Regions from separate parts of the Erwinia pyrifoliae DSM 12163 genome, predicted to be linked through region 2. Evidence: predicted binding sites of a transcription regulator. Region 2 holds the regulator's gene; each other region holds the start of a gene.
The links. The regulator Fur, encoded in region 2, represses iron uptake genes when iron is present. The targets are predictions, from matches to a motif close to ATAATAATGAGAACNACTATCAA.

Region 1: a site for Fur is predicted at 1,556-1,578, ahead of efeU (iron uptake transporter permease EfeU). Genes of this name have one in related genera too.
Region 3: a site for Fur is predicted at 1,351-1,373, ahead of EPYR_RS09205 (TonB-dependent hemoglobin/transferrin/lactoferrin family receptor). Genes of this name have one in related genera too.

What each region holds. Positions count from the first base shown of each region.
Region 1 covers NC_017390.1:1,719,066-1,722,244, forward strand. The annotation lists gene putP (sodium/proline symporter PutP) at 1-1,420, shown strand, start outside; gene efeU (iron uptake transporter permease EfeU) at 1,638-2,471, shown strand; gene efeO (iron uptake system protein EfeO) at 2,528-3,179, shown strand, end outside.
Region 2 covers NC_017390.1:2,728,157-2,731,335, reverse strand. The annotation lists gene mtr (tryptophan permease) at 1-780, shown strand, start outside; gene fur (ferric iron uptake transcriptional regulator) at 898-1,341, opposite strand; gene fldA (flavodoxin FldA) at 1,736-2,266, opposite strand; gene ybfE (LexA regulated protein) at 2,407-2,688, opposite strand; gene ybfF (esterase) at 2,836-3,179, opposite strand, start outside.
Region 3 covers NC_017390.1:2,064,169-2,067,347, forward strand. The annotation lists gene EPYR_RS09205 (TonB-dependent hemoglobin/transferrin/lactoferrin family receptor) at 1-1,237, opposite strand, end outside; gene EPYR_RS09210 (RNA ligase family protein) at 1,578-2,897, shown strand; gene EPYR_RS09215 (LLM class flavin-dependent oxidoreductase) at 3,082-3,179, opposite strand, start outside.

The DNA.
Region 1 (3,179 bases), 1.0 Mb from region 2:
ATTTATTGCCTACCGCTCAACAAAAAACTTTGATGACTATATTCTGGGGGGCCGCAGTCTGGGCAGCATGGTGACGGCATTGTCGGCCGGGGCCTCAGATATGAGTGGCTGGCTGCTAATGGGCTTGCCGGGAGCGATCTTCCTGTCGGGCATTTCAGAAAGCTGGATCGCCATCGGCCTGACGCTGGGTGCTTACCTTAACTGGAAAATTGTCGCCGGCCGTCTGCGTGTGCAGACCGAACATCACGACAATGCCCTGACGCTGCCGGATTTCTTCTCCAGCCGTTTTGAAGACAGCAGCAAGCTGCTACGGGTGATTTCGGCGCTGGTGATCCTGGTGTTCTTCACCATTTACTGTGCTTCCGGCGTGGTAGCCGGCGCGCGTCTGTTCGAAAGTACCTTCGGTATGAGCTACGAAACCGCGCTGTGGGCCGGTGCTGCCGCCACTATCGTTTATACCTTTGTCGGGGGATTCCTCGCGGTGAGCTGGACCGATACCGTGCAGGCCAGCCTGATGATTTTTGCGCTGATCCTGACGCCGGTAATGGTTATCGTCGCCGTCGGCGGCCTGGGCGATGCGATGCAGGTGATTGCCGCCAAAAGCACGCAAAATATGGATATGCTGAAGAACCTTAACTTTGTGGCGATTGTTTCGCTGCTCGGTTGGGGTCTTGGCTATTTTGGTCAGCCGCATATTCTGGCGCGCTTTATGGCAGCAGATTCACACCGTTCTATTCGCACGGCGCGCCGTATCGGCATGATTTGGATGATCCTGTGTCTGATGGGAGCGGTGGCGGTCGGTTTCTTCGGCATCGCCTATTTCGAAAACCATCCTGAACATGCGGGAGAGGTATCCAAAAATGGTGAACGCATCTTTATTGAACTGACGCGCATCCTGTTTAATCCATGGATTGCCGGGATCCTGCTGTCGGCCATTCTGGCTGCGGTGATGTCGACGCTCAGCTGTCAGCTGCTGGTGTGCTCAAGCGCGCTAACTGAAGACCTCTACAAAAACTTCCTGCGTAAAGGCGCCAGCCAGCCAGAGCTGGTATGGGTGGGTCGGGTGATGGTGCTGTTGGTGGCGGTCATTGCTATTGCGCTGGCGGCTAACCCGGAAAACCGTGTACTGGGCCTGGTCAGCTATGCCTGGGCAGGCTTTGGCGCGGCATTTGGTCCGGTGGTCCTGTTATCACTGATCTGGCAACGCATGACGCGTAACGGCGCGCTGGCCGGAATGATTGTCGGTGCTGCCACCGTCCTTATCTGGAAGCAGTACGCCTGGATGGGTCTCTACGAGATTATTCCCGGCTTCCTGTTTGCCAGTATCGCTATTGTGCTATTCAGTCTGGCTGATAAACCCCCATCTGCCGCCGCACAGCAGCGTTTCGCCGCTGCCGAAGCGGAATATCAGGCCGATTAAGCCGTTCTTCTGCGCTGGTGCCATTTGGCCCCGGCGCATCATTACCCCGCATCTCAGTTAAGAGACTCTGATGACAGCGACCGGCTGTCATCAATCAGCATAAAAAAGATCCACTTCTGACTTGTATTTCCCTGCACGATAATGATAATCCCTATCGTTCGCATTTTACTTTTATTTACCCGTTTTGACGGTAATCTACTCTTTCGAGGTATGAGGCATGTTTGTCCCGTTTCTTATCATGTTACGTGAAGGGCTTGAAGCGGCGCTGATTGTCAGCCTGATTGCCAGCTACCTGAAACGTACCGGGCGTGGTCAGTGGTTTGCTACCCTGTGGGCTGGCGTGTTCGCTGCCGCCGCCATGTGTCTGGGTCTGGGCTGGTTTATCAATGAGACCACCGGCGAATTTCCCCAGAAACAGCAGGAGCTGTTCGAAGGTTTGGTCGCCGTCATCGCCGTAGGGGTACTCACCTGGATGGTGTTCTGGATGCGCAAAGTATCGCGTAACGTGAAGGCGCAGCTGGAAGATGCGGTGGACAACGCCTTACAGAAGGGGAGCAACAGCGGCTGGGCGCTGATCCTGATGGTGTTCCTCGCCGTTGCGCGTGAAGGTCTTGAATCGGTTTTCTTCTTGCTGGCCGCTTTTCAGCAGGACGTGGGTTATGCGCCGCCGCTGGGGGCGATGCTTGGCCTGGGCACGGCAATGGTGCTCGGTATGCTGATTTATTGGGGCGGGGTGCGCCTGAATCTGGCCAGCTTCTTTAAGTGGACCAGCCTGTTTATCATCTTTGTCGCCGCCGGGCTGGCAGCAGGTGCCGTGCGCGCCTTCCATGAAGCCGGCCTGTGGAATCATTTCCAGGAGGTGGCGTTTGACTTCAGCCAAACCCTCTCTACCCACAGCATCTTTGGCACGCTGTTGGAGGGCCTGCTGGGCTATCAGGAAGCGCCAAGCGTCAGTGAAGTGGCGATGTGGTTTATCTATCTGGTTCCTGCACTGCTGTTGTTTATGATGCCTGGGCGCGCTCCATCCTCTGCCGCCCCCGCTGCACGCTGATTCTGCCGGGCAGGTCGCCGACCTGCCGGTTTCAACTCTCTGACAGGAATGACATTATGACGACACAATTTCGCCGTCAGGCACTGAACGTGACGCTGCTGGCGGCTTTAACCTCATCTACCGCTGCGCTGGCGGCGGATATCCCTCAGGTTAATGTGAGTGTGAACGACCGGCAGTGCGAACCAATGACGCTGACGGTTGCTGCCGGTAAAACCCAGTTCATCATCAAAAATAACAGCCAGAAAGGTCTGGAGTGGGAGATCCTCAAAGGGGTGATGGTGGTGGAAGAGCGCGAAAATATCGCGCCGGGCTTTACGCAGAAGATGACGGCTAATCTGGAGGCAGGGGAGTACGACATGACCTGTGGCCTGCTAAGCAACCCAAAGGGCAAGCTGATTGTTAAAGCTGGCGACAGTCATCAGGCTAATGATGGCAAGCCGGATCTGCTGCAGCTGGTGGGGCCGATAGCCAACTACAAGCTGTATGTGACTCAGGAAGTGGCACAGCTGGTGGACGCGACGAAAGCGTTTACCGACGCGGTGAAAGCAGGGGATGTCAACAAGGCGAAAGCGCTATATGCGCCGACCCGTCAGCATTATGAGCGTATTGAGCCAATCGCCGAGCTGTTTTCCGATCTTGATGGTGCTATTGACGCGCGTGAAGATGACTTCGAGAAAAAAGCAGAAGACCCGGCCTTTACCGGCTTCC
Region 2 (3,179 bases):
CTTGGTGCGAAGGTGGTCACTTTTCTGATGATCTTCGGCGGGCTGCTATGGCATATCCAGCCGGCCAATTTATTGGACAGCAACGCAGGTGACAGTCACTATCTGCGCTATTTGTGGATAGTAGTGCCATTTTGCCTCGCCTCTTTTGGTTACCACGGCAATATTGCCGGGCTGATTGGCTTTTATGGCAAAGATGGCGGTCGCATCAGCCGCTGTCTGGTTTACGGTACGCTGCTGGCGTTGGTTATCTATTTTGTCTGGATTATTGGCACGATGGGGAATATTCCGCGTGCTGAATTTAAGGCGATCGCCGCGCAGGGAGGGAATATTGATGTGCTGGTCTCGGCCCTGTCCGGGGTGTTACAGAGCCGTAACCTGAATCTGCTGCTGGATATTTTCTCTAATTTCGCCGTCGCCTGTTCATTTCTCGGTGTCAGCCTGGGCTTCTTTGATTATCTTGCCGACTTGTTCAGGCTGGATAATTCGGCGATCGGGCGGCTGAAAACCACCGTGCTGACGTTTATTCTGCCCTTAACGGCTGCGCTGATCTGGCCAAATGGTTTTCTGCTGGCAATCGGCTATGCCGGTCTGGCGGCAACCGTCTGGGCGGTGATCACTCCGGCGCTGCTGGCCTGGCAGGCGCGGCAGCGCTTCGCGACATCGGCATGGCGGGTAAGGGGAGGGATACTGCCTGTGGTGCTGGTGCTGATGTTCGGCGCCATGAATGCGCTGGTTTCAATACTCTCTTACGGTGGCTGGCTGCCGGTATATACTCAGTAGCAGGCAAAAAAAACGGTGGCGCAGAGGCCACCGTTCCATCGTCTTACCCGTCAGACTTAAAGCCATGAGCGTTGCCACGTTCCTGCAACGCGCAGTATTCAGGGTATCAGGTGCAAATTATTTGTCGTGGAGCGTCTCATTTTCACGGCAGTCGCCCAGAGCACAGTGGCCATAGAGATACAGGCTGTGGTTACTCAGTTTGATGCCGTGACGCGTGGCAATTTCACGCTGACGGGATTCAATGGATTCGTCGCTAAATTCAATCACTTTGCCACAGTCCAGGCAGATCAGATGATCATGATGGTGCTGCTGCGTCAATTCGAAAACGGACTTTCCGCCTTCAAAGTTGTGGCGGGTAACGATCCCCGCGTCGTCGAACTGGTTCAGTACGCGGTAAACCGTGGCCAGACCAATCTCTTCGCCCATATCGATCAGGCGCTTGTATAAATCTTCCGCACTGACGTGATGGCCTTCGGGTTCCTGAAGCACTTCCAGAATTTTCAGTCGGGGAAGCGTGACTTTCAGGCCGGCCTTCTTTAATGCGGTGTTGTTGTCAGTCATGCGGATTTTGTCCTGTTACTTTGCTCGTCACTTAGTGGCTGTAAGGCCCTGAACATCGGTCGACGCTGAAGCGCAATGAGAGTCAGTATAGAACTGATACGTCGAAATGAAAACTAAAGGGGGAACCGTAAACCACAGCTGGAGGTAAGAACAACACGCTTAACAGCCGTGGGATTTCGCGCCCGGGTGGTGCTATGTTAACATTTCGATCTGCCACATCCGTTCGCTCTTTGACCGACCGTGGTGGTCAAAGAGGCGAAGGGCGCTTAGAGAGCCGATAACCGATGGGGTTATTGTACCGTTTTGCAGGTAAAAGGTACAAACATCTATCTATTACTTGTATCGCTAAAACCATTGATTTGGTGCGGGATGGCTCTCACACCGGGTTGCGAATTCAGGCCTCAATGATTTCTTTCAGCTGAAGTTCATCGAAAATCTGTTTTACCCACTTATCAACGCGTTGGTTGGTGAGTTCTGGCTGCCTGTCTTCATCAATGGCAAGGCCGAGGAAGTGATTATCGTCCGCGAGACCTTTTGAGGCTTCGTACGTGTAACCTTCGGTGGACCAGTGACCGACGATCACCGCACCGTTAGGCTCGATGATATCGCGTATGGTTCCCAGAGCATCACAGAAGTATTCAGAATAATCTTCCTGGTCACCACAGCCGAACAGGGCAACCAGCTTACCGTTAAAGTCGATCTCAGCAAGGGTTGGGAAGAAGTCATCCCAATCGCACTGGGCTTCGCCGTAGTACCAGGTGGGAATGCCCAGCAGCAAAATATCAAAGGCTTCAAGATCTTCTTTGCTGCATTTGGCAATATCATGAACTTCTGCAACGTCTTTTCCAAGCTGCTTCTGGATCATCTTTGCAATGTTTTCTGTATTACCTGTGTCGCTGCCAAAGAAAATGCCGACAAGTGCCATGAGCTTAATAACCTCTTGAATCTTAATGATATGGAGACTGCTGTATAACGAGCAGATAGCGGTAATGATATCAGACTGCCGTGAGTGGATAAATGTGTAATATGGCGACATTTGTTGCTGAGTGCTAAGTCCACTATTGTTCAGCTTTGATGGCGTTGCAGCTGCTTAAGCAGCATTTCTTCGATCAGTTCGCTGCGACTCATATTACGTTCTTCAGCCAGCTGATTAAGCACCTCGACCGCGTCGCAGTTCATTTTCAGTTCGATACGCTTCAGCCCGCGCACTTTATCGCGTTTGAGCTGATTGCGTTTATTGATACGCAGTTGTTGATCTCGCGTCAGCGGATTCGTTTTGGGTCGTCCCGGGCGACGTTCATCTGCAAACAGATCGAGCGTTGTGCGGTCCGTGTTCTCTTTTGCCATAGAATCGTAATACTGAAAGGCTGGATTTCTGATGAACAGGCTCGTGCTGCCGCCTAAAAATCAGCAGCGGCAAAATGTTAGCGCGCCATCATAACCCAGCAAAAGTGGTGACGACAATCATTTCACCGCAGCAGGAAATAATTGTTTTTACAGCGCAAAAAAACGACGTATTGCGCGCAATACGGCATCAGGTTTTTCCGCGTGGACCCAGTGCCCGGCACCGGCGACCACATGTGCACGCGCCTGCGGGAACTGCGCCAGCAGCTCGTCACGATACTCATCGGCCAGATAAGGCGACAATTCGCCACGAATAAACAGCACCGGATGGAGCCAGGCAGGCTGTGGTTGCCAGCCGATAAGGCGATCGTAGCATTGCCAAAGCACCGGTACATTGAAGCGCCACTCACCTTGATGGAACGATTTAAGCAGAAACTGAATAACGCCATCGTCTGCGATGCTTTCGCGCATCAGCGCGGCGGCATCGCTGCGCC
Region 3 (3,179 bases), 660 kb from region 2:
ACTGGCTGAATGGCCGTTCGGTGTCGATAAGCCGGGCGTTAACTCCCGCCAAAAACGCATGGCGGCCCAGCGTTTTCGCCAGCTGCGCTTCATAACCCCATGTTTTTACGTTGTAGTCGGAATAAGTGCGCAGATATCCCGTTGACGGCGATTCCTGCGGACTTAACGTATTATCATGCGCTTGGGTTTGCTGGAGATAGATTTTGTTGCTCAGACTGTCGATCCAGTCAATGTCTGGCGTCCATTCATCCTTCAGGGTTATTCCCCAGCGACGCGTGTTGCTTTGCTGATCAGCGTCACCCAGCGGCTCCTTGAAACGGTCGGTCCAGCTTGCATAGCGGCTATGATTTACTTTGCTATAGAAATCGAGCGTAGCGGCCAGTTTATGCTGTTCATCGGGCTGCCAGATCGCTGAAGTGAGCACGGCATCCGAATGCCAGTTGGCGGGGTAGGCATCCAGCACATCGCTGTTATTACGCGTTTGCTGCCCATCGCGGCGGCTGTAAGCGATCAGGCCGCGCAGATTCCGATCCCCGGCGGCTGCGGTGATGCCATTGTGCCAACTGCGGTTGGCAGAATCGTAGTCGCTCTGATAACCAAAATAGCTCTGTTTATCCGGCAGCAGATAATCATCTGCCGATTTTGGCAGAAAGGAGACCGAACCGCCCATCGCGGTATTGGCGCGAGATGTCGCCGTGGCTCCGGCTTCAATATCTACCCGGGCATAAAGATACGGGTCAATATAATCGCGCCCGATGCCAACGGTGTTAACCCCTGAACGGCTGCCGTAGCCTCGGCCGGTGGCGTCCGGCTGCGGGATGCCATCTACGCTGAGCGCTACGCGGTTACTTTCCAGGCCTCGGATGTTGTAGCCGGCGTAACCCGCGCGGTCGAAGCCGCTTTTTCCGCTGCCTGAACCACTGCTGCTGCCCACCGCACCGACCAGCGGCTGATAGCGCATGATGGAACCAAAGTCGTTAGCGCCGCGTCGCTGCATATCAGCAACGCTAATACTTTCCGTGCTTCCGGCCGCCTGCATAACCGGGGGGGATAGCACGGTCATTAGCGCATTATCCTCTGGCATAGCAAACAATATTTGTTGCTGGCCGGAGCGGTTTTCCGCCAACGCGCCGCTCGGTTGAGCAGCGGAGCTGGTGGTGGTAACGGCAACGCCAAACAACGTCCCCATCATCAGTGACCTGTGAAAAATACCCTGACGGTATGAAAAATTGGACATGGTAAACACCTGAATAGTTTATGAGTATAGGCTCAGGCATGGCTTCCATACGGGAATAGAGGGTCCCAAACACAATTTGACGGGACAAAACTAAAGATGACATTCGCTATCATATACAAATGATAATCATTATCAATAAAAGCATGCACAAATTTACCGCTGTACACAATCTGAGGCATTAAAAAAGCGTTCAGCCGTGATGGGTAAAGGCGTGACAGAGGAGGTGACAGGATACGAAAGTGTCATAACTTGATCAGTTTCAGCGATAAACCGTTTAATGATAGCCAACAGAGGATGCCCGCTATTAAGGTATCAATTCTATCATTTAAGGAGAGAGTTTATGCTACCTGGCGTCTCGGCTGGAATTCCACAAGTTACCCCGTCAACTACAAATATTACTGATAATATAAGTCGCAACGGGGAGGGTTCCAAGGTGTTAGAAAATGTGTTAGGTACAGAAAGCACGAATACTGAATTTCATACTGCAAAGAGTTCCCAAGAAACAACCTTTCTGCATTACCCTGAAATACAACGAGGTGACAAAGCTGCAGTAAAATTAATAAATTTTGTTAACGACGGAACATTAACTGAAAACGTGAAAATTGAGGGTACGGTAAAGTTAGACGGTAGGAATAGTTCTGTAGCCGTTGATTTTCGGACGGGAAAAATGTGGGGTCAGACCCGTAAACATGTTATCGATACAAATATTGATCCAAATATTGATCCAAAAAAAGATCCAAATAAAGGATTTATGTTATTTGTAAACGATGGGAAAATTAATGATATATTTAAAAAATCATTTGAACAAATTAATAAACATAAATTATCTGGAGAAAATCATGCCGCAATATTTGGTGAGTGGTGCGGAGTTGGGGTTATGGATACTGATTCTAAAGATTTCGCCATTAATAAATTGAAGCCTTTATTCGTTGTTTTCGATATTGCATTCTTTAAAGAAGGAAGTAAAAAAGGAAACAAAGCAAGAAATCAGGAATGTCGTTTTTTGCCAGCCAAAATAGTCAACGACATTATAACCAGCGCAAGAAATGGAGGCCAAAGGAATTCATCAGACAATGATCCCTCAACAGCTCAAGAAAGAGTTTTCTGCACAAATGAATTCGAAACCTATGAGCTAACCATAAATCCTCTTACTTTTCAAATAGAAGGCAATATTTCTGCAGGATCAAGCAAATTCCTACGACATAAGGTGCCTGAGCGATTGCTCGAAATCACAAATGATATAATTGAGCAATGCCCTGTAGCCCATAAGCTTGGCCAAAAGGGGCGAGGAGAAGGCGCGGTATGGAGAGTCGTTTCTGATAATCCAAAAACAAACGGCCTGATGTTTAAAGTTAGTGAGACAAAAGACACAGAATCGAAAGCTGGTAACTTGCCCCCTGAGCAGAAAGAAAAAATAAATAGTAAAAACGTATTTATTACAACATTTTTAACGAAAGAACGCATGGAAAAGGTGTGGTCTGAAACGCCGAAGAATCGTGTGTCCCAACCCATCTTTTGTCAGGCAGTGAAAAAGAATATCGGCCTTGAACAACCAGCCAGTGTGGAAGCAAGCGGATTAAAGACGAAAGAAATTCATAAGATAATTACAAGCGTGGCTGGTGATTGGTATATGCAGCACCAAGGCAATGAACAAAAATAATCACCAGGAGTTGGTGATTTTTCATCATTGATCATCACGCTGATTATAGCCCGTTGCTAAGAAGGTCAACGTATCCGACAACCGGATATCGCTTAATCGTGCTGTTCTTTACCATCCTGTCGATTTGTTTTTTAACCGATCAAACCGCTGTCTTAAAGAGCACAGCGGTTATTTACTTCAGATTTCAGTAACCCGCAAAATCGCCTGACGCCTGCCCTTCCAGACGATATGCACCCACTTCGATATATTCCCCGGCTACCTGGTAGCGCTGACCATGTTCGG